Regions from separate parts of the Ligilactobacillus sp. RTP31139st1_D10_RTP31139_211217 genome, predicted to be linked through region 1. Evidence: predicted binding sites of a transcription regulator. Region 1 holds the regulator's gene; each other region holds the start of a gene.
The links. The regulator Rex, encoded in region 1, represses fermentation and respiration genes when NADH is low (regulators of the CRP and FNR family bind a similar motif). The targets are predictions, from matches to a motif close to TTGTGAANTANTTCACAA.

Region 1 (9,846 bases):
TTGAGTTATGCGAATTTTTAAAGGATAAAAAAGCTTGCTTGATCGGAGCGGATGCTAAGGTTTATCGTGAACGCTTTGAAGAACTGCTTACAGCTGGTAATTATCGCTTTAGTGCGCCTAAAGATGATTATCCGAGTGCTTATTTGTTAGGACTTTTGGGTAAAGAGCGTCCTGTAGCGGATACTTTGACATTTGTACCACATTATTTACGTTTGACACAAGCAGAAGTACAATGGATGGAAAAACACCCTGGAAAGGATCAAGCGGATTCTTATGTTGAAAAAGTATAAAGATAAACTTTTGGTGTTGCTAAAACCAGTACAAGCGACCCCTAATTTAGATTTTGGTTGTCATAATGTAGTTGTTGAGGACAAAAATTATTTGATGTGTCGTGCGATCGTACCTGATATTGCTGAAATGCTTGAGATCGAAAGTTCGGTATATGCTGGGCATCAGCCTTGGAGCTATGGAGATTTTGAAAAACATATTCAAAATAAATTGACTTCGCTTTACATCGTTGTGCGTTACGAAGATCGCATGGTAGCTTTTGCCGGGTGTGATCTTGCTTATGGACCTAATGAAGCGCATGTGACTAATATTGCAGTTTTACCCGAATATCAACATCAAGGGTTAGGGCTGATGATGTTAGAGACTTTGCAGATCGAAGCTAAAAAATACGGGTGTCGTCGTTTGAGCTTAGATGTCAGACGGAGCAATTTAGAAGCCCAAGCACTATATCGGCGAGCTGGCTTTAAAGAAGTAGCTGTCAAAAATGCTTATTACAAAGATGAAGATGGGCTAGAATATAGCTATAACTTGGTAAACAGAAATTTAAAAAAGAGAGTTGAAAAAGGATGGAAAAAAATCGGAATTTGATCTTGGCTTTTGAATCAAGCTGTGATGAGACAAGCGTTGCGGTGATCGAAAATGGAAATAAGATCCTCTCAAATATCGTTGCAACCCAGATCAAGAGCCACAAGCGTTTCGGGGGTGTCGTTCCCGAAGTTGCTAGTCGCCACCACATCGAACAGATAACTTTATGCATTGCGGATGCCTTAGAACAAGCTGCAGTGACCTATGCTGACTTGGATGCTGTAGCGGTGACTTATGGTCCAGGCTTAGTGGGTTCATTATTAGTCGGGGTCACAGCCGCTAAGATGATCGCTTTTGCGCACGATCTTCCCTTGATCCCGGTCAATCATATGGCAGGACATATCTATGCTGCCAATTTTGCCGGTGAGATCCAATTTCCAGCCTTAGCATTACTTGTCTCAGGTGGACATACGGAATTAGTCTACCTGGCCGGACCAAATGACTTTAAGATCATCGGCGAGACACGGGATGATGCAGCAGGTGAAGCATATGATAAGGTCGGACGTGTTTTAGGTTTGGCGTATCCAGCCGGAAAAGAGATCGATGAATTAGCGCATAAGGGGAAAGACACTTTTGCTTTCCCACGAGCAATGGAAAAAGAAGATAACTATGACTTTAGTTTTAGTGGCTTAAAGAGTGCCTTTATCAATACGGTCCATCATGCTGATCAAGTAGGGGAAACCTTAGGTAAAGCTGACTTAGCTGCTAGTTTCCAACAAAGTGTCGTCGATGTTTTAGCACAAAAAACAGTTCGCGCACTGGAAAATTATCCGGTCAAACAATTGATCTTGGCTGGTGGTGTAGCAGCTAATCAAGGCCTACGTGATCGTTTAGATGAAGAGTTGAAACGCTTTGAAGACGTTGAATTATTAAAAGCACCTTTGAAACTCTGTGGTGATAATGCCGCGATGATCGGAGCAGCTGGTTATGCGGCTTACAATGATAAGATATTTGCTAACTTAGATCTAAATGCTGATCCAAGTTTAGAATTTGATTGGTTAGAAGAAGCTTAGATAGGATAAATAAAGCGGGGCCCCCTATGATTTTGCATCGTAGTGGGCCCCGCGTTATTTTTTAGGAGTTATCGGCACTGTGCTCTAGTTTTCACTGTTGAAATTTTCCAGTTCCATGCTGCTGTTTTCCCAGTCTGTTTCGGCTTGGGCTAATTGAGCTGTGATCGTTTCGAGCTGTGCTTGTAATTTTGCCATCTTATCGAGATCGTTGAAGTTTTCTGGTAATGCCATCGCTTGTTCTAGTTCAGTTTTATTTTCATCGAGTTCTTCAACTTTAGCTTCTAATTCTGCGACCTTACGTGTAAGTTTGCGTTCCATTTTTTGATGCTCTTTACTTTGAGCATAGCTTTGTTTTCCCGCGGAGATCTCTTTTTTAGTTACGACTTCAGGCTGTGTTGCTTTGGCCTTGGCTTCAGCTAACTCAGCTTGTTCTTCTTTTTTAGCTACATAATAGTCATAATCACCTAAATAAAGTGTGCTACCAGTTGGAGCGATCTCTAAGACGCTAGTGGCGACTTTGTTGATGAAATAACGGTCGTGTGAGACTAAGAGGATCGTGCCGTCAAATTCTTTGATAGCTTGCTCTAAGACTTCCTTACTGTCGATGTCTAAATGGTTAGTCGGCTCGTCTAGAATTAGGAAATTATCGTGTTTCATCGCAAGTTTTGTCAGTAATAACCGTGCTTTTTCGCCCCCAGATAGACTGTGGACCATCTTCTTGACATCGTCGCCACTGAAAAGAAAACTCCCTAAGATCGAACGAATATCTTTTTCAGGTGTCGTTGGATGATCATCCCAAAGCTCATTTAAGACCGTTTTTTGGGGGTGAAGATTATGTTGCTCTTGGTCATAGTAACCGGGATGGACGTTGGTACCAAACGTAGCTTTTCCTTTGATGAAAGGCTGTTTACCCAGAATACTTTTTAACAAGGTCGATTTACCGATCCCATTTGATCCTACGACTGCAAAGATTTGGCGTTTGCGCAGTTCAAAGTTGATCGGTTCGGCAATGATCTGACCTTCATAGCCGATCGCACCGTCACTAACGGTCAAAACGACATTGCCACTTTCATGCTCGGCTTTGAAGCGAAAATGCATATTTTTTTCGGGACCTTCAGGACGATCGAGCCGGTCCATTTTTTCGAGCTGTTTACGTTTACTTTGCGCACGTTTAGTTGTCGAAGCCCGCACGAGATTTTTGTTGACGAAATCTTCGAGTTTATGGATCTCAGTTTGTTGTTTTTCGTAGTTCTTCCACGCTAACTGCGCTCTTTTTTCACGTTCAACGATATAATTGGAATAATTTCCTTTGTAGTAGTGAGCTTTACCGTGCGTGATCTCGTAAACTTCATTGACGATCTTATCTAGAAAGTAGCGGTCATGCGAAACGATCAAGAGTGCGCCTTGATAATTTTGGATATAACCTTCTAACCAAGTTAAAGTTTCGATATCTAAGTGGTTAGTCGGTTCGTCCAAGATCAAAAGATCGCGTTTTTCCAAAAGTAATTTAGCCAAGGCCAGGCGAGTCTTTTGGCCTCCAGAAAGTGAGGCGATCGGACGGTCATGATCTTCAGGATAAAAATGGAAACCGTGTAAAACAGAGCGGATCTCATTTTCATAACCATAGCCGTTTTGCTCTTTAAAATCATGTAATAGTTGATCATAGCGACTTAGCAATTGTTGATAAGCTTTTGAGGCATGATCTGCATTTGGATCAGCGATCTGAGCTTCTAATTTATGGAGATTTTGTTCCATTTGGCGTAATTTATCAAAGACGCTGAGCATTTCTTCATAGATCGTTTTATCAGATTCAAGCCCGGTATTTTGGGCAAGATAGCCCATTGTTAGGCCTTTTTTAGTTACGATCTGGCCTTCATCAGGAGCTTGTTCACCGATGATCATTTTTAAAAGTGTCGATTTACCGGCACCATTTTTTCCGACCAAAGCGATACGGGAGTGCTCCTGAATATCAAGATCGATATTTTCAAACAAGACATCCGCCCCAAAATGGCGCGCGACTTGTTGTGCTTGTAATAAAATCATTTTTTCACCTACTTGAGTAATTAGTCGTTTCACAAAGTTAAAAAATTAAAACTGCGCTAAAACAGTAATTATTAGTTATATTGTGAATTAATTTACAATTTTTTAATTTTTTTAGTACAGTTGTTATGCTAAAATTTATCATATTGAGTAATCTGAGAGGAGAAACTAGATGGTGACCCCAAATATTCCTAAGGCAACGGCAAAACGTTTGCCGATCTATTACCGCTATCTCAATATTTTAGCGGATGCTGGTAAGGAGCATGTCTCTTCGACTGAATTAGCTGAAGCTGTTAAGATCGATCCAGCAACGATCCGACGTGATCTCTCATATTTTGGTGCTTTAGGCAAGCGTGGCTATGGTTATGATATCGCCAGCTTACAAGCATTTTTCAAAAAAACACTACGTCAAGATAAATTAAATAATGTAGCTTTGATCGGGGTGGGTAATCTAGGCCACGCCCTATTGAATTATAACTTTCACAAGAGCAATAACGCGCGGATCAGTGCGGCTTTTGATATTGACCCTAAGATCACGGGATTGATCCAAAGTGGGATCCCAGTTTATCCGATGGAAGATATGCAAGAGCAACTGCAATTGCAACAAATAGAGATCGCGATCCTGACTGTTCCAGCTGATAAAGCTCAGGCCGTGACGGATGAATTAGTTGCAGCTGGGATCAAGGGGATCTTGAACTTTACCCCATTGCGGATCACGGTCCCTAAAGATGTTCGCGTCCAAAATGTTGATCTGACTAATGAATTGCAGACTTTGATCTATTTTTTACAATACTTTGAATAACTATGAAAAAGGATGTGTGGTGCACACATCCTTTTTTGTTACCAAGCACTTAAAATAATAAGCAAATTCATTAAACTATGGGCTAAGATCGGAATGCGTAAACGGCCTGTTCTAGCATATAGCAAGCAAAGCACTAGTCCGATCCCGGCATAAGTCAAATAATGTCCGTCTTGATGAGCCAAACTAAAGAGTAGACTCGAGGCCAGTGCCGCACCGATCGGGTCGATCACAGAGCCAAGATCAGCAAACAAGACTTTGCGAAAAACAAATTCTTCCATGATCGGTGCAAAGATGACGATGTTTACTAAATAATATGGATATTTGGCAAGGACTGTCAAAAGATAACCGGTATTAGCTGAATAACTAGGCTGTCCAAGAAATTTGATCTCGATATACGAACTGAGCCATTGCAACAAAACGAGCGCTAGTGTACCAAAAATAATGTAATAGATTTCTTGGCGAAGTGCAAGCTTTTTTGGGGTGCGCAAAAAACGATCCTTGAAAGGAAACTCGTGCGCTAAGTAGAGCAGCGTCCCGCAACCGATGAGATTCAAAACGGTCACGGCTGGATAATACCAAGCATTTTTGAAGATCACCCATAATAAAGGCGCCAAAGTCATTGTGCTACAATAGATACTTAAGATGACAAGTGAATTTAACTGTAACTGTTTTTTCATCGATAAAGGTCCTAACTATAAAGTTTCAATGGTTAGATTATATGTTTTTAACGCTATTTATTCAAACTAATTTCAAAAATATTTTAGCACTCTTAAGGTGCGAGTGATAAAATGCTTGCAATTTAAAAGTAAAGTTAGTATAGTAATAGTTGTAATTGATTAGCACTCAAGTTGTTAGAGTGCTAAAAAGAATTTGGAGGGATATAACGTGCTTAAACCATTAGGAGATCGCGTAATTTTAGAGGTCGAAAAAGAAGAAGAAAAAACTGTGGGTGGGATCGTCTTAGCCGGCGGTGCTAAAGAAAAACCACAAACAGCTAAAGTTGTTGCTGTTGGTACGGGACGTATCCTTGATGATGGCAAGAAATTAGAAATGACACTTAAAGTCGGCGATGTTGTCGTTTTTGACAAGTACGCCGGTGCTCAAGTTGAATTTGAAGGTCAAGAATATTTAGTAATGCACGAAAAAGATATTCTTGCCGTTGTGGAATAAATATATAAGTAAACATTGAACTTAATTCGTATGAGGTGAATTAGAAATGGCAAAAGAAATCAAGTTTTCAGAAGATGCACGCGCAAAGATGCTTGCTGGTGTAGATAAGTTAGCTGATACTGTAAAATCAACGATCGGTCCTAAGGGACGTAATGTTGTTTTGGAACAATCATACGGTACTCCAACGATCACAAATGATGGGGTAACGATCGCTAAGGCAATCGAATTAGAAGATCATTTTGAAAATATGGGTGCTAAGCTAGTAGCCGAAGTAGCTTCAAAGACCAATGATATTGCGGGTGACGGTACCACAACAGCTACTGTTTTGACACAATCGATCGTTAACGAAGGAATGAAAAATGTGACTGCTGGTGCTAATCCAGTAGGTATCCGTCGTGGTATCGAGTTGGCTACTAAAGCTGCAGTAGATGCTTTGCACAAGATGTCACATAAAGTTGAATCTAAGAGCGATATTGCTCAGATCGCATCTATTTCTTCGGCTAATGAAGAAGTTGGTAAATTGATAGCTGATGCCATGGAAAAGGTCGGTAACGACGGTGTGATCACGATCGAAGAATCTAAAGGGATCGATACTTCATTAGATGTTGTTGAAGGTATGCAATTTGATCGTGGTTACCTTTCTCAATACATGGTAACTGACAATGACAAGATGGAAGCAGATCTTGAAAATCCATACATTTTGGTAACTGATAAGAAGATCTCTAACATCCAAGAAGTTTTGCCATTGTTACAATCCATCGTTGAACAAGGTCGTCCATTGTTGATCATTGCTGACGATGTTGATGGTGAAGCCTTGCCAACACTTGTTTTGAACAAGATCCGTGGGACATTCAACGTGGTAGCTGTTAAAGCTCCAGGTTTTGGTGATCGTCGTAAAGAAATGTTACAAGATATCGCTGTTTTAACTGGTGCAACTGTGATCACAGATGATCTTGGTCTCCAATTGAAGGACACGACCTTAGATCAATTAGGGACAGCTGGTCGTGTAACAGTTACAAAAGAAAACACAACGATCGTCGAAGGCGCTGGCGATAAAGCACAGATCGCTGAACGTGTTGAACAACTCAAAAAACAGATCGCTGAAACGACTTCTGAATTTGATAAAGAAAAACTCCAAGAACGTTTGGCTAAATTAGCTGGTGGGGTAGCCGTTATCAAAGTCGGGGCTGCTACTGAAACTGAATTAAAAGAACGCAAATACCGGATCGAAGACGCTTTGAATGCTACACGTGCAGCGGTCGAAGAAGGCTTTGTTCCTGGTGGTGGTACAGCTTTGATCGATGCGATCGATGATGTCGCTGCTTTGAGTGAAGCTGGCGATGTACAAACAGGTATCAACATCGTTAAACGTGCGCTTGAAGAACCAGTTCGTCAAATCGCGATCAATGCTGGTAAAGAAGGTTCTGTGATCGTTGAAAAACTTAAAGAACAAAAAGCCGGTATCGGTTATAACGCTGCTACTGATGAATGGGTCGATATGATCGAAGCTGGTATCGTTGACCCAACTAAGGTAACTCGTTCAGCACTACAAAATGCGGCTTCTGTCTCAGCGTTATTGTTGACAACTGAAGCAGTTGTGGCTGATAAGCCAGAAGAAAACAATGATGTAGCTACTCAAATGCCACAAGGGCCAATGATGTAAGCAAGTTAAATCAAAATTTTTTGAAGCATCCTAAAATTTTAGGGTGCTTTTTTTGTGAGATTGGTGTAAAATTCAACTGTTACTCTTTGAAGTGACCTAGGAATTTTGAATTTAAAATCTAATCAGCCAGTAGCTATCAAAATGGCTAACTAGCTAAAAGGGGTTTTTCTGTTTATGTATCGATATTTAAAGAGATTATTGATCGGACAACCGCTAAAAACTGCTGAAGAAAGTGGGCAGTCTTTGACTAAATTCAAAGCTTTGGCCTTACTTTCCTCGGATGCGTTGTCATCAGTGGCATACGGGACAGAGCAGATCACAACAGCATTATTTATTTTATCGGCTGCTGCGACCTGGTATGCATTACCAGCTGCTGGGATCGTGTTACTCTTATTGTTTGCGATCACGATGTCGTATCGTCAGATCATCAATGCTTATCCTTCTGGGGGCGGTGCTTATGTAGTTGCGACCAAAAACTGGGGGACGAGCGCAGGCTTAGTTGCTGGTGGATCACTTTTAGTTGATTATATGTTGACTGTGGCTGTTTCAGTTACATCTGGGACAGAAGCTATTACCTCAGCGATCCCAAGTTTACAAGCACACAGCGTTTTTATCTCGGTCGTGATCGTCTTATTTATTATGACGTTGAATTTACGTGGGATGCGTGAATCGGCTTCATTTTTGACGATCCCAGTGTACTTTTTTGTGATCATGATCGTTTCGATGGTCGCTTTGGGTTTGTTTAATATCGCAACGGGTAAGATCCAATATTCAGCCGCAGCTCATATTGGTGATGCGGTACCAGGGATGTCGTTATTGCTGTTTTTAAAAGCTTTTTCAGCGGGTTCATCTTCATTGACTGGGGTAGAAGCCATCAGTAATGCAGTTCCTAATTTTAAAGAGCCTAAAAAGCGCAATGCGGCGAATACCTTGGCGATCATGTCATTGATTTTAGCGGTCTTCTTTAGTGGGATCACCTTTTTGAGTTATTATCTAGGTGTTTTACCTGATCCTAAACAAACGGTGCTTTCTCAGATCGCAGGTGCCGTTTTTGGTCACGGTATTTTCTACTACCTACTGCAATTGTCAACGGCCATGATCTTGGCGGTGGCTGCCAATACTGGCTTTTCGGCCTTTCCGATCTTAGCCTATAACTTGGCCAAGGATAAATTTATGCCTCATATGTTTATGGATAAAGGCGATCGTTTAGGCTATTCTAATGGGATCATTGCATTAGCGATCGGGGCGATCGTATTGATCTTTATCTTCAACGGCCAGACTAATTTATTGATCCCATTGTATGCGGTCGGGGTCTTCGTACCGTTTACGCTCTCACAAGCAGGGATGTTGATCCATTGGAAACGCCACAAGGGCAAACATTGGATCTTAAATTCTTGTTTTAACCTATTGGGGGCAGTGATCTCCTTTGCTTTAGTGGTCTTTTTATTCTGGTTACACTTTGACAATGTTTGGCCATATTTGATCATTATGCCGGTACTGCTCTTTGGTTTTTACAAGATCCATAGTCATTATGTTACTGTAGCGGCGCAATTGCGTTTAAGTGAAGAACAACAATTGCATGATTATTCTGGTTCAACGGTCATCGTGCTAGTTAGCTCGGTCACACACGTAACGACTGGGGCGATCAACTATGCACGTTCGATCAGTGATAATGTGATCGCAATGCATGTTTCGTTTGATACTAATCCTAAAAAAGAACACGAAACGGCACAGGAATTCAAAATGGCGTTTCCAGATGTTCGCTTTGTCGATCTGCATTCTTCATATCGGTCGGTTGTGCCCCCAGTTTTGCGCTTTTGCGATGTGATCGCTAAGGATGCTAAACAGCGCAATTACTCGTTGACGGTCTTGGTACCGCAGTTTGTACCGAAGAAACCTTGGCAAAATATCTTGCATAATCAAACGAGCTTACGTTTGCGGTCAGCTTTAGGAGCCCACGAAAATATTATCGTGTCGACTTATAGCTACCACTTGAAAAAATAGAATATCGGGGTCGTGGAGATTGCTTCACGGCCCTTTTTTAATTTTTCTCACGCAAAAAATGACCCATTCGCTGGTTTATGGTAAAATGATACTTGAATTATAGGCTTTTTAGCTGATAATGAATTCTCAACATTTGAGAATTTGATGGAAAGAGGACGCTATATGTACAAAATCCTTGCGTCGTTGTTAGCAACATTTGTCCTAGCTTTAGTGCTGACTCCATTGGTCCGGCGCCTATCTTTTCGAGTCGGAGCAGTTGATAATCCCAATGCCCGGCGAGT
Region 2 (9,846 bases), 110 kb from region 1:
TAAAATCTGGGATCATCAAGAAATTCGATACGAGTCCAGAACACGTCAATACCTTTATCGATGATCTTTTAGCTGCGATCGTAGCCGCTACTTGTGGCAAAATTGCACATAAATACGCCTAGTTCCTGTTTTTTTGCTTGAAACAGCTAATAATAGGTACGTGGTTATGTTATACTATTTTTATTGAAAATTTGACGATGATAAACTTGCACTAATAGCAGTTTTAAGCGAAAGGAAATGACTAGTTAATGGCTGATAAACAGACATATTACATTACAACGCCGATCTATTACCCATCAGGAAAGCTACACATCGGTAACTCATACACAACGATCGCTTGCGATGTTTTGGCACGCTACAAGCGTCTGCAAGATTTTGATGTCTTCTTTTTGACAGGGACAGATGAACACGGGCTAAAGATCGAACAAAAAGCACAAGACTTGAACATGACGCCCAAACAATATGTTGATATGATGGCGGACTCGATCCAAAAATTATGGCAAGAACTTGAGATCACAAATGATAAATTTATCCGGACAACGGATGAATATCACGAAGAAGCGATCCAAAAGATCTTCCAAAAACTTTTGGATAAAGGTGATATCTATCTTGGCTCTTACAAAGGTTGGTACTCTGTTTCTGATGAAGAATATTTTACTGAATCACAATTAGCCGAAGTTTATCGTGATGAACAAGGCAATATGATCGGTGGGAAGGCTCCATCTGGTCATGAAGTTCAATTAGTCGAAGAAGAATCCTATTTCTTCAAGATGAGCAAATATGCTGATCGCTTAGTCGAATACTACAATGAACACCCAGATTTCATCATTCCCCAAAGTCGTAAAAATGAAATGTTGAACAACTTCATCAAGCCAGGCTTAGAAGATCTAGCGATCACACGGACTAGTTTTGATTGGGGCGTTAAAGTGCCAAATGATCCAAAACACGTGGTCTATGTTTGGATCGATGCTTTGTGCAACTATATCACAGCTTTAGGCTACGGTAGCAAGGATCAAGAACTTTTCAACAAGTATTGGCCAGCTGATGTTCATATGGTAGGTAAAGAGATCGTTCGTTTCCATACGATCTACTGGCCGATCATTTTGATGGCTTTAGATCTTCCATTGCCAAAACACATCATCGGTCATGGTTGGTTAGTCATGCGTGACGGCAAGATGTCTAAGTCTAAGGGCAATGTGGTCTATCCTGAAATGTTGACTGAACGTTATGGCTTAGATGCATTGCGCTACTACTTGATGCGTGCTGTTCCATTTGGCAATGACGGGATCTTCACGCCAGAAGATTTTGTGCAAAAGATCAACTATGACTTGGCTAATGACTTAGGTAACTTATTGAACCGGACTGTTGCGATGATCAATAAGTATCGTGGAGGTCTGATCCCAACGCTGACTTCAAATGTGACGGCATTTGATCTAGATTTAGAAAAATCAGCTAAAGAAGCGATCGCGGAATACGAAGCTAACATGGATCAAGCGCATTTTGCCTTGGCTTTAGAAGCACTATGGAAGTTTGTTTCACGTTCTAACAAGTATATCGATGAGACTGAACCATGGGTCTTGGCTAAAGATGAAGCTAAAGCTAATGAATTGGACAGTGTCTTAGCCCACTTGGCTGCAAGTTTGCGCTTGATCGCGATCTTGTTGCAACCAGTGATGACACATGCACCAAAAGAGATCTTTACTCAATTAGGTCTGCCATTAGAAGATATGGCTATCAAAGGGGTGGACTATTTTGCCCTCCCAGAAAAGACAACTGTTGTTAAGAAGGGAACACCGATCTTCCCACGTTTGGATATCGAAGCTGAAGTTGAATACATCAAGTCTAAGATGACTAAAAATGAAAAACAAAAAGGGCGCAAAGCAATGCAAGAAGCAGCCGAAGCGCAAGCTGAATTTGACCCTGAAAAGACAGAACTTAAGTCAACGAAAAAAGAGATCAAGTTCGATAAATTTGATAAAGTCGAACAACGGGTGGCTTTGATCAAAGATGTTTCTCGGGTCAAGGGTGCCGATAAGCTCCTCAAATTCCGATTGGATGCGGGCGATGAAGGTGAACGTCAGATCCTCTCGGGTATTGCTCAATGGTATCCTGAACCAGAAAAATTGATCGGTAAAAAAGTGATCGCGGTAACGAACTTACAACCGCGTAAGATGCGAGGCGAGATCAGCCAAGGGATGCTCTTATCAGCTGAATTTGGTGATACAGTACAATTAATAACTGTTCCCGATGAGATCCCAGCCGGATCATTAGTTGGCTGATCAAGTGATAGAAGGCACATGGGCTGACCGTGTGCCTTTTAGCGTAAGAAAGGAAAAAAATGGAGATTTTTGATTCACATACTCATATCAATGCTACAGAATTTAAAAATGACATTCCTGATGTGATCGAGCGGGCCAAAGCTTTAAATGTGACCGAAATGTTAGTCATCAGTTACGATGACCCGAGTACGGAGCGAATGCTTGACTTAGTTGAGAAATATCCAGGGATCTATGGAGCTTTTGGCTGTCATCCCGAAAGTGCTTTAGACTACGATACAAATTTTGAAAATAAATTAAGCGAAGTCTTGGCTCATCCGAAAGTAAAAGCTCTGGGGGAGATCGGGCTCGATTATCACTGTGATGTACCTAAAAAAGTCCAATGGAAAGTTTTTGAACGTCAAATAGAGCTTGCGCATGAACTGCAACTTCCGATAAGTATCCATGATCGGGATGCGATTGCGGATTGCTATGCGATCTTAAAAAAGGCAGACATCGCAAAAATCGGTGGGATCATGCACAGTTTTAATGGGGATGCTGACTGGGCTGAGAAATTTTTGGATCTAGGGATGGAATTGTCGTTTAGTGGGGTCGTGACTTTTGGCAATGCTAAGGAAGTTAAACAGGCTGCTTTGGTGACACCATTGGAACATATGTTAGTTGAAACAGATGCCCCATATTTAACCCCAATGCCATTTCGGGGCAAGATCAATGAACCAGCGATGACCCGCTATACTTTAGAATTTTTAGCTAAAGAAAGACAGATCGCACCTGAAAAACTAGCGCAGATCACAACTGCTAATGCAAAGAAAGTGTTGAAGATAAAATGACAGATAAGATGAAGATCAAAGAAGTTATCGTTGTTGAAGGTAAAGATGATACCAAGCGGATCAACTTAGCCGTCAATGCAGATACCCTTGAGACTAGGGGATCAGCGATCAGTGATGAAACACTCGCACAGATCGAAGAATTACATGACAAGCGCGGAGTCATCGTCTTTACAGACCCCGATTTTTCAGGGGAAAAGATCCGTAAGATAATCCAAGAAGCTGTTCCGGGGGTCAAGCATGCTTTTCTGACAAAAAAAGCTGCTGCCCCAGATCACAAAGGCAGTCTTGGCGTTGAACATGCTGATCCAGAGGCAATCCGGGAAGCTTTACGTAATCTATATACCGAAGAGCCCGATGCGACTCCGATGATCAGTCGGGAAGATCTAGCAGTAGCGGGCTTGATATCAGGACCCAAGGCCAAGATCAGACGCCGGATCTTGGGCGAATATTTGCGGATCGGCTATGTCAATGGAAAACAGCTCTATAAGCGGTTGAATCTCTTCCAGATCACACCGGAAGAATTTGCTGCGGCACTGAGATATTTAGACCAAGTAGAGGAAGGAAAAATCGATGAATAATCAATTACCAGAGATCGCTTCACCGACTAGGACGCGGGCAATCATGGAAAGTTATGGGCTAACGTTTAAAAAAAGTTTAGGCCAAAACTTTTTGACTGATATCAATATTTTAAATAAGATCGTAGCAGCTGCTGAAGTAACGCCAGAAGATGACGTGATCGAGATCGGACCCGGGATCGGCGCTTTGACCGAACAGTTGGCTAAGAATGCCCATCAAGTCATGGCACTAGAGATCGATGACCGTTTGATCCCGGTGTTAGCCGATACTTTGGCACCTTATGATAACGTGACAGTCGTTCATCAAGATGTGCTCAAAGCTGACCTAGTGGAATTGATCGCTAAAAATTTCGATGGCAAGCACAAGATCAAGTTAGTGGCTAATTTACCATATTACATTACAACACCGATCATTTTACATTTGTTGGAAGCACCGGTTGATTTTGACCGGATCGTTGTGATGATGCAAAAAGAGGTCGCTGATCGTTTAGCAGCTGTTCCTGGGACTAAAGATTACGGTTCTTTGAGTGTAGCGGTGCAATACGAGATGGATGCTAAAGTGGCGTTTATCGTGCCTAAAACAGTTTTTATTCCCCAACCTAAAGTTGATTCTGCGATCATTGTCTTAGAGAAAAAAGCCGTTCAAACTTATCGACCAGTTGATGAAAAGTTCTTTAAGCAAATGGTCAAAGGGATCTTTTTACATCGACGCAAGAGCCTTTGGAACAACTTGCAAGGAATGTATGGTAAGACCCCTGAGATCAAAGAAAAAATGCAGGCAGCTTTGGCTAAAGTTGCGATCGAGCCAGGGATCCGCGCTGAAAAGTTAACGATCGCACAAATGGTCGCCTTAGCTGATGCTTTAGTCGCTGAAAAAATCGTCAAAAAATAACTTTTAAATATTGAAGTGTTTGTTCGGGTGTGGTATAATTGCGTTTTTTGTAAAATTATGTTACAATATTTTACACAGAGAGGTGAAGCGCATTGCCAACTACATTAGTAAAAATCAAGAGCAAGCTCGACAATTGCATTGGCGCTGGTTTAACGGTAACGTCCCACGTTGGACGCAAAAAAGTTACTAAACGTCATGGGATTCTGCGGGAAACTTTCCCCGCTGTATTTATCGTAGAATTAAGTCACGAAGAAAATGCCGTTGAACGCGTATCATATAGTTACACCGACGTTTTGACCAATAATATTATTCTAGATTTTGATTAAGTGATAAGTCGATTATCGCCGATCCTTATTAGGATTTTAGGTACCGAGATTTAATTTTTTGAAACAGCAAATAAGCTAGGAGCACCCACTTGCATGGGTACCTCCTAGCTTATTTTTTTACTTCTTTTAAGCGTAACGCCAAGACTAACGCTACGGCCTCGATGAATAAAAAGCAGATAAAGACGCGGGAATAGCTTGATTTTTGGGTAATACTTTGACCGGCACTGCTTAACAATAGGGTCGCGAGCATGACACCTAGACTACCAAGGAGCTGGCGGATCGTAGTTGTTAGCGCAGTTGCATGTGCGATCAAGTTTTTAGGCACTGAATTAGCCCCCAGTGTTGTCGCCGGCATCATGACAAAGGCATTGCCTCCTTCGATCACCATGGAAAAGGCGATCAAGAGTGGGAGTCCAAGGTGATCTTGCCATAAGAGCAGTCCAGCCCAGCCACCGAGCAACATGCTGACCCCAACTAAAAGAACCGGTTTGAAGCCCCATTTGTCGGCCAGTTTACCGGTCACAGGATTCAACACACTCAGTAAAACAACAGGTAAGACCAAGGAAAGCCCCGAAGCTAACGGACTTAAGCCGAGGATCTTTTGATAATAGAGCGGAAAAACGATCGTGACAACGATCAAGGACACGTAAGAAAGCCCGGTCAATAATAAGCCAATGTCAAAATCAAGGTACTTAACGATCCGCAATTCTAAAAGTGGCGTGGTCAGCTTTAGTTGACGGCGACAAAAGGCGATCAATAAACAAAGACCTAAGACCAAAAGTAAGATATTTAGCAACGGCTGGCGTGGATCTTTAAGGGCGGTAAGAGCGTATAATAAGGTACCTAGGCCAAAACCTTCATAGAATAGAGAGCAAACATCTAACTGGGATGGCTTGCGTTCCATGACATCACTGATCGTCACACAAGCGACCAAAAAGATCACGAGCATTAAAAAGCAAAATAACCAAAAGAGGTCTTGCCAACGCAAAAAGTTTAAGACGATCCCAGAGATGATCGGTCCAACTGCTAAGGCTGAACCCATGACTAATCCGGCGGCTCCCATGGTTTGTCCCCGCTTGTCTTTAGGCGTGATCGTCATCAAGACCGTTTGAAATGATGGAAATAAGATACCGACAGCAGTCGCCTCTAACAAGCGGCCTAAAAGTGCGAGCCAGAAAGTTGGGGCAAAAATTATCATTAAAGTGCCGACCCCAAAGAGGGCTAAGACACTAAGATAGAGATGTTTAAAAGAAATATTATTGAGCAGCCATGGACTGACAGGCATCATGACACACATCATGAGCATAAAGCCAGTCGTCAACCACTGGATCGTTGCCGCATCGACCGCAAAGAAATGCATCAAGGCAGGATAAGCGGTTGAAAGGGCTGATTGGCTGATCGACATGGTAAAAGTACCTGCCAATAGAGTAAAAATAAATAATTTTCGCTTAGTTTCGGTGAGTTCCATTTGATCATCTACTTTCTAAATATGTAAAAAAAGTCCGAAATCAGAATTCGGACTTTATTAGAAGACTAAAGCTCACTTTTCGCGGTGTTCCTTAGCTTCTTTCTCTTTTTCTTCATTTTCCCGACGTCTAGCATCGTTCAAACGGTTTTCTTCAAGCCGGTGTTCGAGCTTGGAATCATTACGGCGTGTCATATCTAAAACTTCCCTTCCATAGTCTACAGAAGTATTATAGTTCTAATGTCTATAAGTTACAAATAAAACGATCCGGCGGAAAAGGCTGATAATATCTTGATTTAATTTAAAAAATTAAAACATTATTTTAAACTAGGAGCTTGTGATAAAAGTAACATTGTCCACAAGCTAGAAAAAAATTATCCGCAAAATATTGCGCAAAATCAAGATTTTTTCGGTGGTAGGAAACAAATTAAAGAGTGCACAAAATTAACTTTTAGTGAACGATACGTTATAATTATCGATGTAAGCGCTGTACGAAGATTGAAAATAAGATTTGATTCCTTATGTTTGAAGAAAGGAAGTTTTAAAATGGCACAAAAAATTGATTTTGAAGCATTCAAGACGATCTCTCCAAGTGAGATCAAACCGCTTCGTGTATTAGATGAACATGGTAAAGTGATCGATCCAGACTTTTTCCCAGATCTAAGTGATGAACAGATCGTGGAATTATTCAAGCAAATGTTGTGGTCGCGTGTGTTAGATGAACGTTCCACTAAGCTAAATCGTCAAGGGCGCTTAGGTTTCTTTGCGCCAACAGCAGGGGAAGAAGCTTCTCAGATCGCATCTGAATTTGCGATGGAAAAGACAGACTTCTTATTACCAGCTTATCGTGATGTTCCACAATTAGTCTTACATGGGCTACCTTTAGAAAAGGCTTTCTTGTGGTCGCGGGGGCATGTCTTAGGAAATGAATATCCCGAAGATCTAGCTGCTTTACCACCACAGATCATCATCGGAGCCCAATATGTTCAAGCCGCTGGTGTAGCTCTAGGTCTCAAGAAAAAGGGCGCTAAGAATGTAGCATATACGTATACTGGTGATGGCGGTACTTCCCAAGGTGATTTCTACGAAGGGATCAACTTTGCAGGTGCATATCAAGCGCCGGCGATCTTTGTTGTGCAAAATAACGGCTATGCGATCTCAGTCCCAAGAGCGGTCCAAACTGCGGCTCCGACCTTAGCTCAAAAAGGTCTAGCTGCTGGGATCCCAGGTATTCAAGTTGATGGGATGGATGCTTTGGCAGTCTATTTAGTCATGAGCGAAGCACGTAAATACAGTGTCGAAGGTAATGGCCCAGTCTTGATCGAGACTTTGACGTATCGTTTTGGTCCACATACGCTTTCTGGTGATGATCCGCATCGTTATCGGACCGCTGATGAAGAAGCTGAATGGGAAAAGAAAGATCCATTGGTAAGATTACGCACTTATTTAGATGAAAAAGGTCTTTGGTCAGAAGCTCAAGAAGAAGCTTACATTGAAGAAGTAAATGAGCAGATCAATGAAGCGATGAAAAAGACTGAACAAGCGCCAAAACAAAAGGTGAGTGAATATCTTCAAAATGTCTTTGTAGAAACACCACCGACTTTAGAGGAACAAATTGCAAAATTTGCGGCTAAGGAGGAAGCATAATGGCTAAAACAACGATGATCAAAGCAATTACACAAGCTTTGGAAGATGAATTAAAACGCGATAAAAATGTTTTGGTATTTGGTGAAGATGTTGGTCGAAATGGTGGTGTTTTCCGTGCGACTGATGGCTTACAAGAAAAAGTCGGTGAAGATCAAGTCTTTGATACGCCCTTAGCTGAATCAGGGATCGGTGGTCTCGCAGTTGGCTTAGCTTTGACCGGTTTTCGTCCTGTTCCTGAGATCCAATTCTTTGGCTTTGTCTTTGAAGTCATGGATGAGATCGCAGCTCAGATCGCGCGGACACGTTTCCGTTTAGGTGGCACCCGTAAAATGCCCGTGACGATCAGAGCGCCATTTGGTGGTGGGGTCCATACGCCAGAATTGCACTCCGATAGTTTGGAAGGACTGATGGCACAAACACCGGGGTTAAAAGTTGTTATCCCAAGTGATCCATATGATGCCAAAGGTCTATTGACGGCAGCAATCCGCTCTGATGATCCGGTCGTATTCTTAGAGCATATGAAATTATACCGCTCTTTCAAACAAGAAGTTCCAGATGACGCATACACCGTAGCCTTGGATAAAGCAGCGGTCAAGCGTGAAGGTAAAGATGTAACGATCATCTCTTACGGCTATATGGTCCATGAAAGTTTACGGGCTGCTGACGAATTGGCTAAAGAAGGGATCGAAGCAGAAGTCGTTGATCTGCGTACAGTTTCACCATTGGATGAAGAAACGATCTTAGAGTCAGTCAAACGTACTGGCCGAGTTGTTTTGGTCCAAGAAGCACAACGCCAAGCTGGGATCAATTCTCAAGTAGCCGCTTTGATCGCCGAAAAGGGGATTTTATCGTTAGAAGCACCGATCGCACGGGTCGATGCCCCAGACACACCATATCCATTTAGCGATGCTGAAACGATCTGGTTACCAAACAAGCAAGATATCATTGAAAAAGTAAAAGAAACGGTCAATTTCTAGGAAAGGTGAAGATTTATGAGTAAATATCAATTTAAACTCCCAGATATTGGGGAAGGGATCGCTGAAGGTGTGATCGGTGAATGGCACGTTAAAGTCGGCGATACGATCAAAGAAGATGATGATCTAGTTCAAATCGAAAATGATAAATCCGTCGAAGAAATTCCTAGTCCTGTAGCCGGAAAAGTAACTGCGATCGTGGTCCCGGAAGGTGAAACAGCTGAAGTGGGCGATGTTTTAGTCGAGCTAGAAGTGGCTGAAGGTTTGGGCAATGTTGATGCAAGTGCGACAGAAACACCAGCTAAAGTCGAAGAACCAGCTCAACCCGTGGCTCAACCGGTTGCTGAGCCAACAAGCGTAGCAACACCGGTCGCAGCATCTGTTCAAGATCATTCCTTACCAGTTTTAGCGATGCCATCCGTGCGCAAGTTTGCCCGTGAAAATGGAGTTGATCTGACTAAGATCAAGGGAACTGGCCGTCACGGACAAGTAACTAAAGCTGATATCGAACAAGCTTTGAGTTTACCACAAGATGCACCGGTCGCAGCACCTGAGGCTAAAACAGAAGAATCAGTCGTTGCATTGCCAGCTAGTGCAAGTGCTCAATGGCCTGAAACAGTTGAAAAGATGTCACCGATCAGAAAAGCAACGGCTAATGCAATGGTGCGTTCAGTTTCACAGATCCCACATGTACATGTCTTTGATGAAGTTGTCGTGGATAAACTTTGGGATCACCGTAAGAAGTATAAGGAATTGGCGGCAACGCGTGGTGTCAAATTGACCTTTATGGCTTATATGGTCAAGGCTTTAGCCGTGATCATGAAGGAATTCCCGATCTTCAACAGCTCGGTCGATATGCAA
Region 3 (9,846 bases), on a different contig from region 1:
CCCATGTTTGTTCAATTCTTTGAATTCGGCAACATCTTACTCATCAACATTCACTGAGCGTGTGATCGAAGTCGTCGTGTCTGACTGTGACATGTTACCCACATTGATCTCTTCAAGTGGGACCCCGGCTTCAACTAATTTCAATAAATAATGCGGTTTTTTGGCCACGATCAACAAACGTTGTGAGTCATAACGACCAGCTAAGATATTTTCCGCTGCGCGCGCGTACGGAAGAACACTCAATTTGACTCCCGCTGGCGTTGCAAGCTTAAGCCCACTTTTTTCGATCGCACTTTGTGAAACTTCATCATCTACGACCATGATCCGTGTAATATTTAACTTAGTCGTCCATAAATTAGCTACCTGTCCATGGATCAAACGTCCATCGATCCGTACTGCAATAATCATTGCGCATCCTCCTCAATATGTTTATAGATCGGTCTTTCTACCAAATTCAGCTTAGTTTGATAAATACCTTCTGTTTCAAAGATAACGATTTCATTTTGACCTTGGTTTAAGAATTCAGCGGGAACAAAGAGCGCTAACTGCGGGCCTTTTTGCCAAAAGCGCCCTAAATTATGTCCATTTACCAGCGCGACCCCTTTGCCAAAACCACTTAAGTCTAGATAACAGTTTCCGGTCTCAGCTAACTCGACCTCATAGCGATAAAAGCTCGGTCGGCCTTTGACACATTCACCTGTAAAATCAACTGCGGCAAGCTTATCAAAGTTCAAAATATACTGTTCCCAACCTAAGATAAAGTGTAGATCAGCCATGACACCACGTCCGAGTCCTTTGCGTTGCGTATTGGCTAATAACTTGCTCCCGTAATTGACCCGTCCCATGTTTTCGACTAAGATGTCGAGTCGAGCAGTTTCATTAGGTAACTTGACCTCGATGTCAGCTCCGATCTCTTCTTGGTATTGGGTCGCTACATGCTCACCATCTAGATAAAAGCCTAGCCGGTCTCTGGCATCGATCACGCGAAAACGTTCTTTGTCTAGTTTATCGCGTAAGATCTGCGTGCGATACAACACATAGCCATAGCCACTGCCCAACGCTTCCATCGACTCGGGATATTGACTGTTATGCTTTTCACTGACTTGGTCTAAACAAGTGAATAGATCGACTTGACCTGTCAATTTGATATCCCAAACGTTGATCATCTTTTCGACTAATGGTTCTTTTTGTTCAAGTTCTGGATACATCTCGCTGAGCAGCTCTTGGATCGCATAGTAGGTAGGCGTTGGTTCGCCGGCTTCATTCAACAGGGCAACATAGTCATATGATGTGATCTGCGGTAAGTCGTGTTCCCTACGTGCTGAACAGCCATTCATGAAACCAAAGTTAGTACCACCATGGAACATGTACAGGTTGACACCCGCACCTAGCGTTAAAACTTCACGCAATGCTTCTAAAAGTTCAGCTTGATCACGTTTGACTACGGGCTCGCCCCAACGACTGAACCAGCCATCCCAAAATTCCATGCAGATCAAGGGTTGCTTGACCCCCATTTTTTCTTGGTACGCCTTTAACGCTGCGAAATTTTCTTTGGCATGGGAGCCAAAATTACCTGTCGCTAAGATCTTGTCTTCTAGCAAACTCCCGGCACGTAACGTTGCTTGCCAAGCCCCATCGGCGGTAAACAATGTCACATCAGCACCGTATTTTTCCATCAAAGCTTTGATCTGGCGTAAATAAGTTTTGTCCTCGCTGTATGAGCCGTATTCATTCTCGATCTGCATCATGATGATCGGACCACCATGCGTGATCTGCAATGGCGTCAAGATCTGAAAAAGCTCTTGGTAATAACGCGCGACAGCCTGTAAGAAAACAGGATCATTAGCGCGTAACCTGACATTTTCTTTCGTCAAGAGCCAAGCTGGTAGGCCGCCAAATTCCCATTCCGCACAGATGTATGGTGACGGGCGCACGATCACATACAAGCCTAGACGCTGGGCTAATTCAATGAAAGCCTTGAGGTCAAGCCGATCACTGAAATCAAACACGCCTTCTTTAGGTTCGTGGAGGTTCCAGGCCGTATATGTTTCGACCGTATTGAAACCTAAAGCTTTTAAGTTATATAAGGACCGATACCATTGTTCACGTGGGATCCGAAAATAATGGATCGCCCCGAGAGAAGTTTGAACGGTTCATCGTTTAGATAAAGTCCATCTTCTCGTACGATAAAATTCTCCATATTCATCTGTCCTCTTGAATAAAATCATTATGTTAATATACTAAGTTACGGTAATAATAAATAAATGCTACAAAAAAATGGTTCAGCTGAAAGTGGTATATACCTGTAATGGTTAGTCACACACTTTTGTATGCGTTATCATTTATAATTTAATTCTAGCTTATTTACACAATTAATTAAGCTTTTTTGCTATACTTTTTCAGTATTAATTTACATACCATTTAGTGTATAATTGGGGTGAAACGTTATCAGTTTGCGTTTTTTTTCAACGTACAATTTTTTCAAAGTAGGTGAGTTAAGCGATGACAAAACGCCCTAAATATGCTATTCTAGCAGACAAATTGATCAAAAACATCTTAGAGACTCAGCAACCAACGAATACCCGCTTCTTCACAGAAAAAGAATTAGCGCACAAATATTCCGTCAGTCGCTCCACCGTACGTGCTGCTTTAAGTGAATTAGAAGACCTAAAATTGATCGCCAAAGCTAAAAATGTCGGCTATTATGTGACTTATGAACCCGTTCAATATGATTACGCACATTTTTACAGTTTTAGCAAATTAGACATGCCCGCTGAGCAGGCACCCACGACTGAGATCTTGCTTTTTACCCAAACGATCCCTAATTACTATGTCGCCCAAATGCTCCATTTAGCTCAAGATGAACCAGTTTACCGCGTTGAGCGCCTACGCTTATTGGGGCATCAGCCAGTTTTGTTTGAAAAAACCTTTTTACCAGCTGAACGTTTTCCCGCTTTAAAACGCAATGAACTGGTCAAAAACTCGCTCTATGACCTCCTTGCCACTAAATATCAGCTGAAGATCAAGGATGGCGCAGAGGAATTTTTTGCTAGTCTCATCAACGAACGCGAAGCTGACTTACTCGATCTACGCGTGGGTTCACCCTGTCTTAAGATCCAACGGCTCGCCTATGATAGCTTCGACCGTCCCTTTGAATTTACGATCACGACCGCTCCTTCACGCTATTTTGCTTACAAAGTGCCCCTCACAAAGGATGTGTAATTATTATGAAGATCCCTAAGCACCAACTCGTCAAAAATAATCTCAAAAATGAAATTTCATCCGGTAAATTTGAAAGCGGTGACAAATTTTACAGTGAAGCTGAACTCACCAAACGCTTTCACGTCAGTTCGATCACCGTGATCCGCGCCTTAAAAGAACTCGTCGCTGAAGGCTTTTTAGTGCGTTACCAAGGTAAAGGGACCTTTATCTCACGCTCGCGCAAGCTAAAGACCGTTAAGTTCAGCGATCTAGAGGTCTTTACGCCCCCGATGATCGCGTGGAAGTCATCAGTATCACGCGGGACAACCATCCCACGATCTTGACCCAACTAGGTCTTACCTCAACTGACTTTTATTATGTGATCGAACGGGTACGCCGGGCTAAACAGATCCCATATATCTACCACTGCACTTATTTACCCGAACGCTTTGTGACCCATCCCCATGATCTTTCTTATTACAATTCGATCTATACCCAAATGAAAAATGAATTCAAGATCCATCTAAACACAGAACCTTTTGTCGAATACAACCAGATCATCTTACCGACCCCGAAAAAAATCGCTGCTCTGTTGGAGATCAGCGAAGAGACCCCGACCGTCAAACAAGAACGCACAACAACGCTATCGCTCAGCGGACAGATCATTGAATATATCTGTTCGTATAAACGGTGGGAGTATTACAAGATCAAACTTTAAAGTCCGACTCAATGACATTTTCAAACATTTATAAACACTATTATTTGACTAATCATTTTCTCCGTGGTAATTTAAACTTACAAGAACAAAAACAAACATTTTAAAACAAATGATGCGAGATCATGATAGGAAAAATAACAGCTTTACAGCGACTCTCTAACTCTGATGGTATTATTGCAGCACTTGCGATCGATCAACGCGGTTCATTAAAAAAGATGTTGGCTAAAAAAGCTGACCATCCCGTAACCAGTTCTGATCTAAGCGAGTTCAAAAAAGTTATCTCCCAAAAAATGACAGCGTATTCATCGGCGATCTTACTCGATCCAGAATATGGTTTACCCGCTGCTTTAGCCCGTGACAGCAACTGCGGGCTTTTGCTAGCTTACGAAAAAACGGGCTATGATGTCAGCGAACCGGGACGCATGCCCGATCTTTTGCCCGATTGGTCGGCTAAACGCTTAAAAGAAGCTGGCGCTGATGCCGTTAAGTTCATGGTCTACTATGATGTCGATGAACCGATGGCGATCAACGAAAAGAAACAAGCCTTCATCGAACGGATCGGCAGTGAGTGCGTAGCTGAAGATATCCCGTTTTTCCTCGAATTGATGTCCTATGATGCTAATATCGAAGACACCAAGAGCAAAGAATACGCAGCCGTCAAACCGCATAAAGTCATCGAGATGATGCGCGAATTTGCTAAACCGCGTTATAACGTTGATGTCTTGAAAGTCGAAGTTCCAGTTAATATGGCTTATGTTGCTGGGTTTGCAAAAGATGAGGATGCAGTCTACACCAAGGAACAAGCAGCAGCTTACTTTGCTGAACAGACCAAAGCCGCAGCTGGCGTTCCATTTATCTTCTTAAGTGCGGGCGTGTCAGCACAGATGTTCCAAGATACGCTTTACTTTGCCCATGAAGCCGGTTCAAAATTCAACGGTGTCTTGTGTGGGCGTGCGACCTGGAAGGATAGCGTCGTCCCATTTGCTCAAGATGGTGCGGGCGCAGCGAGTCTCTGGTGTGAGACCCAAGGAAAAGCAAATATCGAAGCTTTAAATACAGTCCTAAAAGAAACCGCGACCCCACTTGCAAGTAAAAATTTGATCTAAAAATAAACTAAAATACAAAAAACTTAGGATCACATTTTGTAATTCTAAGTTTTTTTTGCATTTTATAGTCTTTTATCTACACCAAAAAGAGCGAGTCTCAGTCACCTGAAACTCGCTCTTGGGCTTTACTTAATTAAAATTGTTCCCACAATAATTCGCGGATCTCTTCTAAGAATGGTTGGCGTGGGTTAGCTGGTGTACATTGATCATTGTAGATCAAATCGACCATTTCATCCAAGGCCCCTTCAAATTGTTCCTTGGTAACACCATTAGCGGATAACTTAGGTTCAACATCGAGATCTTTGAACAACTGCGCGATCCGAGCACATAATGCTTCAACTAATTCGGCATCACTGTTGCCCTTGAGCCCTAAAGCACGAGCAATATCTGCGTAGTCTTTTTGGGCACGGTATACTTCATAGCGTGGATATGGTGAACGTTTTACCTTACCGGACACACCGTTAAAGCGGATAACTGGTTGCATAGCGATCGAGATACATAAGCCGTGTGGCAAACCGAATTCCCCACCTGTTTTATGGGCGATCGAGTGGTTGATCCCTAAGAAGGCATTAGCAAATGCCATCCCACCTAATGTAGCGGCGTAATGCATGTTTTCACGAGCTTTTTCACCAGCAGCCGTTGGGTTCTTTGGATCAAAGTTGTATGAATCAACTAAGTTTTCAAAGACTAACTTGATCGCTTCAAGCGCCCATGGACGGGTAAATTCAGATGACATTACAGAAACATATGCTTCTAAAGCATGCGATAAAGTATCTAGCCCAGAAAGAGCAACGGTGCGTTTTGGCACAGTCATAACAAATTCTGGATCCACGATCGCCACTTGTGGTGTCAATTCGTAATCAGCTAACGGATACTTCACGTGGGTCTTATCATCAGTGATAACCGCAAATGGTGTCACTTCTGAACCAGTACCTGATGTTGTTGGGATCGCAAATAATTTAGTTGCAGTCGCATGGTGGAATTTAACGATACGTTTGCGAATATCAACGAATTTTTGTTGCAATAATAAGAACAATTCGCTGACTTTATCGTAGTCATCCATGAAACCAGCTGGTTGATCTAAGGAATATTCGTAGATATAACGGGCGATCTTAGCTGCATCCAAGGATGAACCACCACCAAGAGCGATCACTGTATCTGGTTTAAATTCTGCCATTTGACGAGCGATCTCGATCGTTTGTCCTAATGTTGGATCAGGTTTTACCGTTCCGTAAAGGGCCGTCTTCACTGGTGTATCCCGCACGGCTAATTGATCGTAAACTTTATCAACGAAGCCAAATTGGACCATTCCTGGATCGGCTACGATGAAGGCACGCTTGATATCTTCTGTCTCATCTTGTAAGTATGAGATCGCATTGTTTTCGTAGTAGATCTTTTCTGGCAAGCGTACCCATTGTGGACGGTTACGACGTTTAGCAACTGTCTTAACATTCAAAAGATCACCTGTTGATAAGTTATGTGACAATGAATTTTTCCCCCATGATCCTGTTCCGAGTGTCAAACTTGGACGCAATGCATCCGTATAAATATCACCGATCCCACCGATCGAATCTGGTTGGTTGACCAAGATCCGAGCTGATTTGATCTTGTCACCAAATTCATTGATGAATGGGTCTGTTTGTGAACCGATCTGGATCGCAGCATTGTGACCTGCACCTTGATAATCTAACAAAGCGCCAACGATCTTAACACCATCGTTGCGGTCTTTAGCTTTATAAATGGACAAGAGTGGGGATAATTTTTCAGAGGATAACTTTTCACCGATATTTTTGGCATCTAGTTCAAATAACATCACGTCTTTACCTTCTGGTAAAAAGACACCAGCTTGGTCTGCGATCCAGCGAGCACTCTTACCTGCAACCGGACCGTTTACTCCGTGGTTATCATTGAAGACGAACTCTTCGATCTTAGCATAGTCTTCTTTTGGTACTAAATATGCACCTTTTTCTTGCATCTTTTGTAACCAAGCGTCATAAACTGGAGCTTCAACAACGGCTGAGTTTTCTGTTGCACAGATCATCCCGTTATCAAAACGCTTAGACATCAAAAGATCTTCGACAGCACGGTCTAAGTTAGCAGTGTGATCAACAAAGACTGCCCCGTTACCAGCACCTACACCCATTGATGGGTTACCCGAGCGCAATGCTGCATTGACCATGCCTGGGCCACCAGTTGCCAAGATAGATGCGATCTTTGGATTTTGGATCAAACCAGTTGTGTTTTCAAGTGATGGTTTTTCGACCCATTGAATGATGTTTTTTGGTGCTCCAGCTGCTAATGCTGCCTCATAGATGATCTTAGCTGCGTGTGCGGAACAGTTTTGTGCTTGTGGGTGAAAAGCAAAGACGATCGCATTACGTGTCTTCAAAGCCATCAAAGCTTTGAACATCGTGGTCGAAGTTGGGTTGGTCGTTGGCACGATCCCGGCTAAGACGCCTAATGGAGCTGCGATCTTAACTTGGCCTTTGATCTTATCTTCCGAAATGACACCAACTGTCTTTTCGTTTTTGATCAAATTATAAATGTTTTCTGTCGCAAAACGATTCTTAGTATCTTTATCTTCAACTACCCCACGGCCAGTTTCATCGACTGCTTCGTGAGCTAAAGTCAAAGCTGCTTCAGAGCCAGCTAAAGCTGCAGCTGCTACGATCTTATCAACTTGTTCTTGCGTAAAGGTCGCATATTCTTGTTCTGCCTTTAACGCTTTTTCGACCAAGCCATCGGTATAAACACGAGCTGCTTGCATCTTTGCTTCTTTTTCTTCTGGAGTTAATACTTTTTTCTTTGGCTTTTCTTTGCTCATCTATCTGGAACCTCCCAAAATATTTAAACTAAAAGTGACTAGTAATTCACTCGATAAATTTTTTCGTGAATACTTTCACTAACTATATTAACCCTTATTGATACCGATTTCAATTTATTTTACTCTTTCTTAAACAAGAAACGCTCCATCCACAACAGCGCTTACTTTATGTAAAAAATTAACTTTTTGTTCGTACGGCCTCAAAAAACATCTTTTTAGTAGCCCCATCAAAACTACCATAATTTTTTTAGCAAATGTCTAATACTTTGTGCATTTTTTATCTTATTGATATTCTGCGTCATTTGTTCGCTAATGAAAACACGGGACTCCCCACAATGCAAAATACACATCATGGAAAGTCTCGTGTTATTCATCCGACGTTTAACCAGCTACGAATGCCGGTAGACCCTTGACTGCCCGATAGATAGCTTGTTCTACCTGGATCCCGGTCAAGTTCTTAGCCACCGCAAAGCCTTGAAATTGGTCTTTGATCTTGGCTAAAGCATAGCTCGTATTATGTTTATTTTGGTTTTGGACCATGATCACATAATCCGCTTCACTCAAGCGCCGTGCAAAATAATTTTCTGGGGCACGGCGATGATAGAATGCGTCGACCATCAGCATCTTACCATTATGTGCCTCAATGATTGCTTCGTATTTATCACGATATAGTTCGCGTCCGACCACGATCCCGACTGTTTTACCTGCTAGATCAAATTCAATCGTCGGTTGATATTGTGGCTTAGGGCCCTTCTCTTTTTTCGGCGCTGGCGTGGTAACTTTTTCTTGGCGTTCTTGATAGACCCAAGCTAGTGAGATATCCTCATTTTGTCGTTCACCACGCGGTTGGGCATACCAACGCAACCGCACGATACTACCTTCATGGATATTATAGGCTTGAGCTGGGATCTTATACTCAAATAATTCGCCATCGACGCGAAGCTTTTTCCCACTTACATTGCGTTTAACGATCAGTTCTTTATCAGTGTTGACCTCAACTACCCCGCGGTCAAAGGTCACCGTATTAGGATAATACGACTCAGCTGGTCGTCTGATCAATTTCGTGATCCGGGGTGAATCCGTATGGGCGTTGCTGACTAAGATCGCATCGCCATTTTTAGGATTGAATTGATTCCGGATCGTTTCTCTAAATCTCAGTTCTTTATTGTTTTTATTATAAGCTTTAAACCCGATCCGACGCGTTGAGACTTTATAGACCATTACCATATCAAATAGTCGTTCAAAGATCTTAGGGTCTTTTTGCACCCAATTATCTAACGCTTGACTGTCACCTTTTTCACTCAACAAAGCTTGCAAAGTTTGCGAAGTCCGATCTATTTTGGCTTTTTCTTTGCTCTCTTCGGTCGGTTCATCGACCACTGGTTCAACTTCTTGAACTGCTGGTTTAGACTCCGCTTCAACTTTCTCTACTAGTTTTGAGCTCGTTTCAAGTTCTTCTTCAGGCTGAGCCTGCGGACCTTCCTCTTCATCTTCTTTCGCTTCAGGTGTTACTGATGCTCGCTTTTCTTCGATCACTTCGGCTGAACTTCCCTTAGCTGCCATTTGTAAGATCAGCTGGATCGCTTTAGCACCTAGAGTTAGTTCCTGCTCACTATTCCCCATCACATCGAGCAATTGTTGTACTTCTTTGCGATAATCATGCATCTGCAGATTCCCCTTTCGTAATTTACTAAAATTTTCGCCCACACCTCTATTCTAAACTACTGCTCGTAAAAGATATATAAGAAAAAAATAAGATGTTGGCAAGAATACCAACACCTTAATAATTAGCTATTTGCTGACTGAGTATGGCGTTCCATCCAAGGTTTGATTCAAACCATCGATTGTTTCATCCCCGATGTATTCCGCCGTTTTCTTTTCCAAGTCGACCTTAACATTTTTCACGACACGACTTAAACTTTCACGCACTTTCTTAGCGCAACCTTCACATTTCATACCTTCAACTTTTACTGTATGTTTTTCCATTACTATCATCC

Region 2: pdhA (pyruvate dehydrogenase (acetyl-transferring) E1 component subunit alpha) is a predicted target of Rex. The motif match lies at 6,700-6,717, and genes of this name have one in related genera.
Region 3: adhE (bifunctional acetaldehyde-CoA/alcohol dehydrogenase) is a predicted target of Rex. The motif match lies at 7,913-7,930, and genes of this name have one in related genera.

Annotation. Positions count from the first base shown of each region.
Region 1 covers NZ_JBCOAR010000004.1:137,709-147,554, forward strand. The annotation lists gene tsaB (tRNA (adenosine(37)-N6)-threonylcarbamoyltransferase complex dimerization subunit type 1 TsaB) at 1-290, shown strand, start outside; gene rimI (ribosomal protein S18-alanine N-acetyltransferase) at 274-876, shown strand; gene tsaD (tRNA (adenosine(37)-N6)-threonylcarbamoyltransferase complex transferase subunit TsaD) at 855-1,886, shown strand; gene ABT996_RS03940 (ABC-F family ATP-binding cassette domain-containing protein) at 1,971-3,929, opposite strand; gene ABT996_RS03945 (redox-sensing transcriptional repressor Rex) at 4,099-4,728, shown strand; gene ABT996_RS03950 (CPBP family intramembrane glutamic endopeptidase) at 4,767-5,405, opposite strand; gene groES (co-chaperone GroES) at 5,614-5,898, shown strand; gene groL (chaperonin GroEL) at 5,945-7,561, shown strand; gene kimA (potassium transporter KimA) at 7,736-9,565, shown strand; gene ABT996_RS03970 (glycosyltransferase family 4 protein) at 9,728-9,846, shown strand, end outside.
Region 2 covers NZ_JBCOAR010000004.1:24,639-34,484, forward strand. The annotation lists gene ABT996_RS03315 (phosphatidylglycerophosphatase A family protein) at 1-122, shown strand, start outside; gene metG (methionine--tRNA ligase) at 249-2,279, shown strand; gene ABT996_RS03325 (TatD family hydrolase) at 2,339-3,106, shown strand; gene rnmV (ribonuclease M5) at 3,115-3,684, shown strand; gene rsmA (16S rRNA (adenine(1518)-N(6)/adenine(1519)-N(6))-dimethyltransferase RsmA) at 3,677-4,573, shown strand; gene ABT996_RS03340 (Veg family protein) at 4,666-4,899, shown strand; gene ABT996_RS03345 (MFS transporter) at 5,009-6,367, opposite strand; gene pdhA (pyruvate dehydrogenase (acetyl-transferring) E1 component subunit alpha) at 6,911-8,011, shown strand; gene ABT996_RS03355 (alpha-ketoacid dehydrogenase subunit beta) at 8,011-8,988, shown strand; gene ABT996_RS03360 (dihydrolipoamide acetyltransferase family protein) at 9,004-9,846, shown strand, end outside.
Region 3 covers NZ_JBCOAR010000011.1:23,752-33,597, reverse strand. The annotation lists partial or broken gene ABT996_RS07480 (PTS sugar transporter subunit IIB) at 1-408, opposite strand, end outside; partial or broken gene ABT996_RS07475 (glycoside hydrolase family 35 protein) at 405-2,200, opposite strand; gene ABT996_RS07470 (GntR family transcriptional regulator) at 2,503-3,222, shown strand; partial or broken gene ABT996_RS07465 (GntR family transcriptional regulator) at 3,228-3,919, shown strand; gene lacD (tagatose-bisphosphate aldolase) at 4,042-5,025, shown strand; gene adhE (bifunctional acetaldehyde-CoA/alcohol dehydrogenase) at 5,159-7,849, opposite strand; gene ABT996_RS07450 (hypothetical protein) at 8,231-9,514, opposite strand; gene ABT996_RS07445 (heavy-metal-associated domain-containing protein) at 9,641-9,835, opposite strand.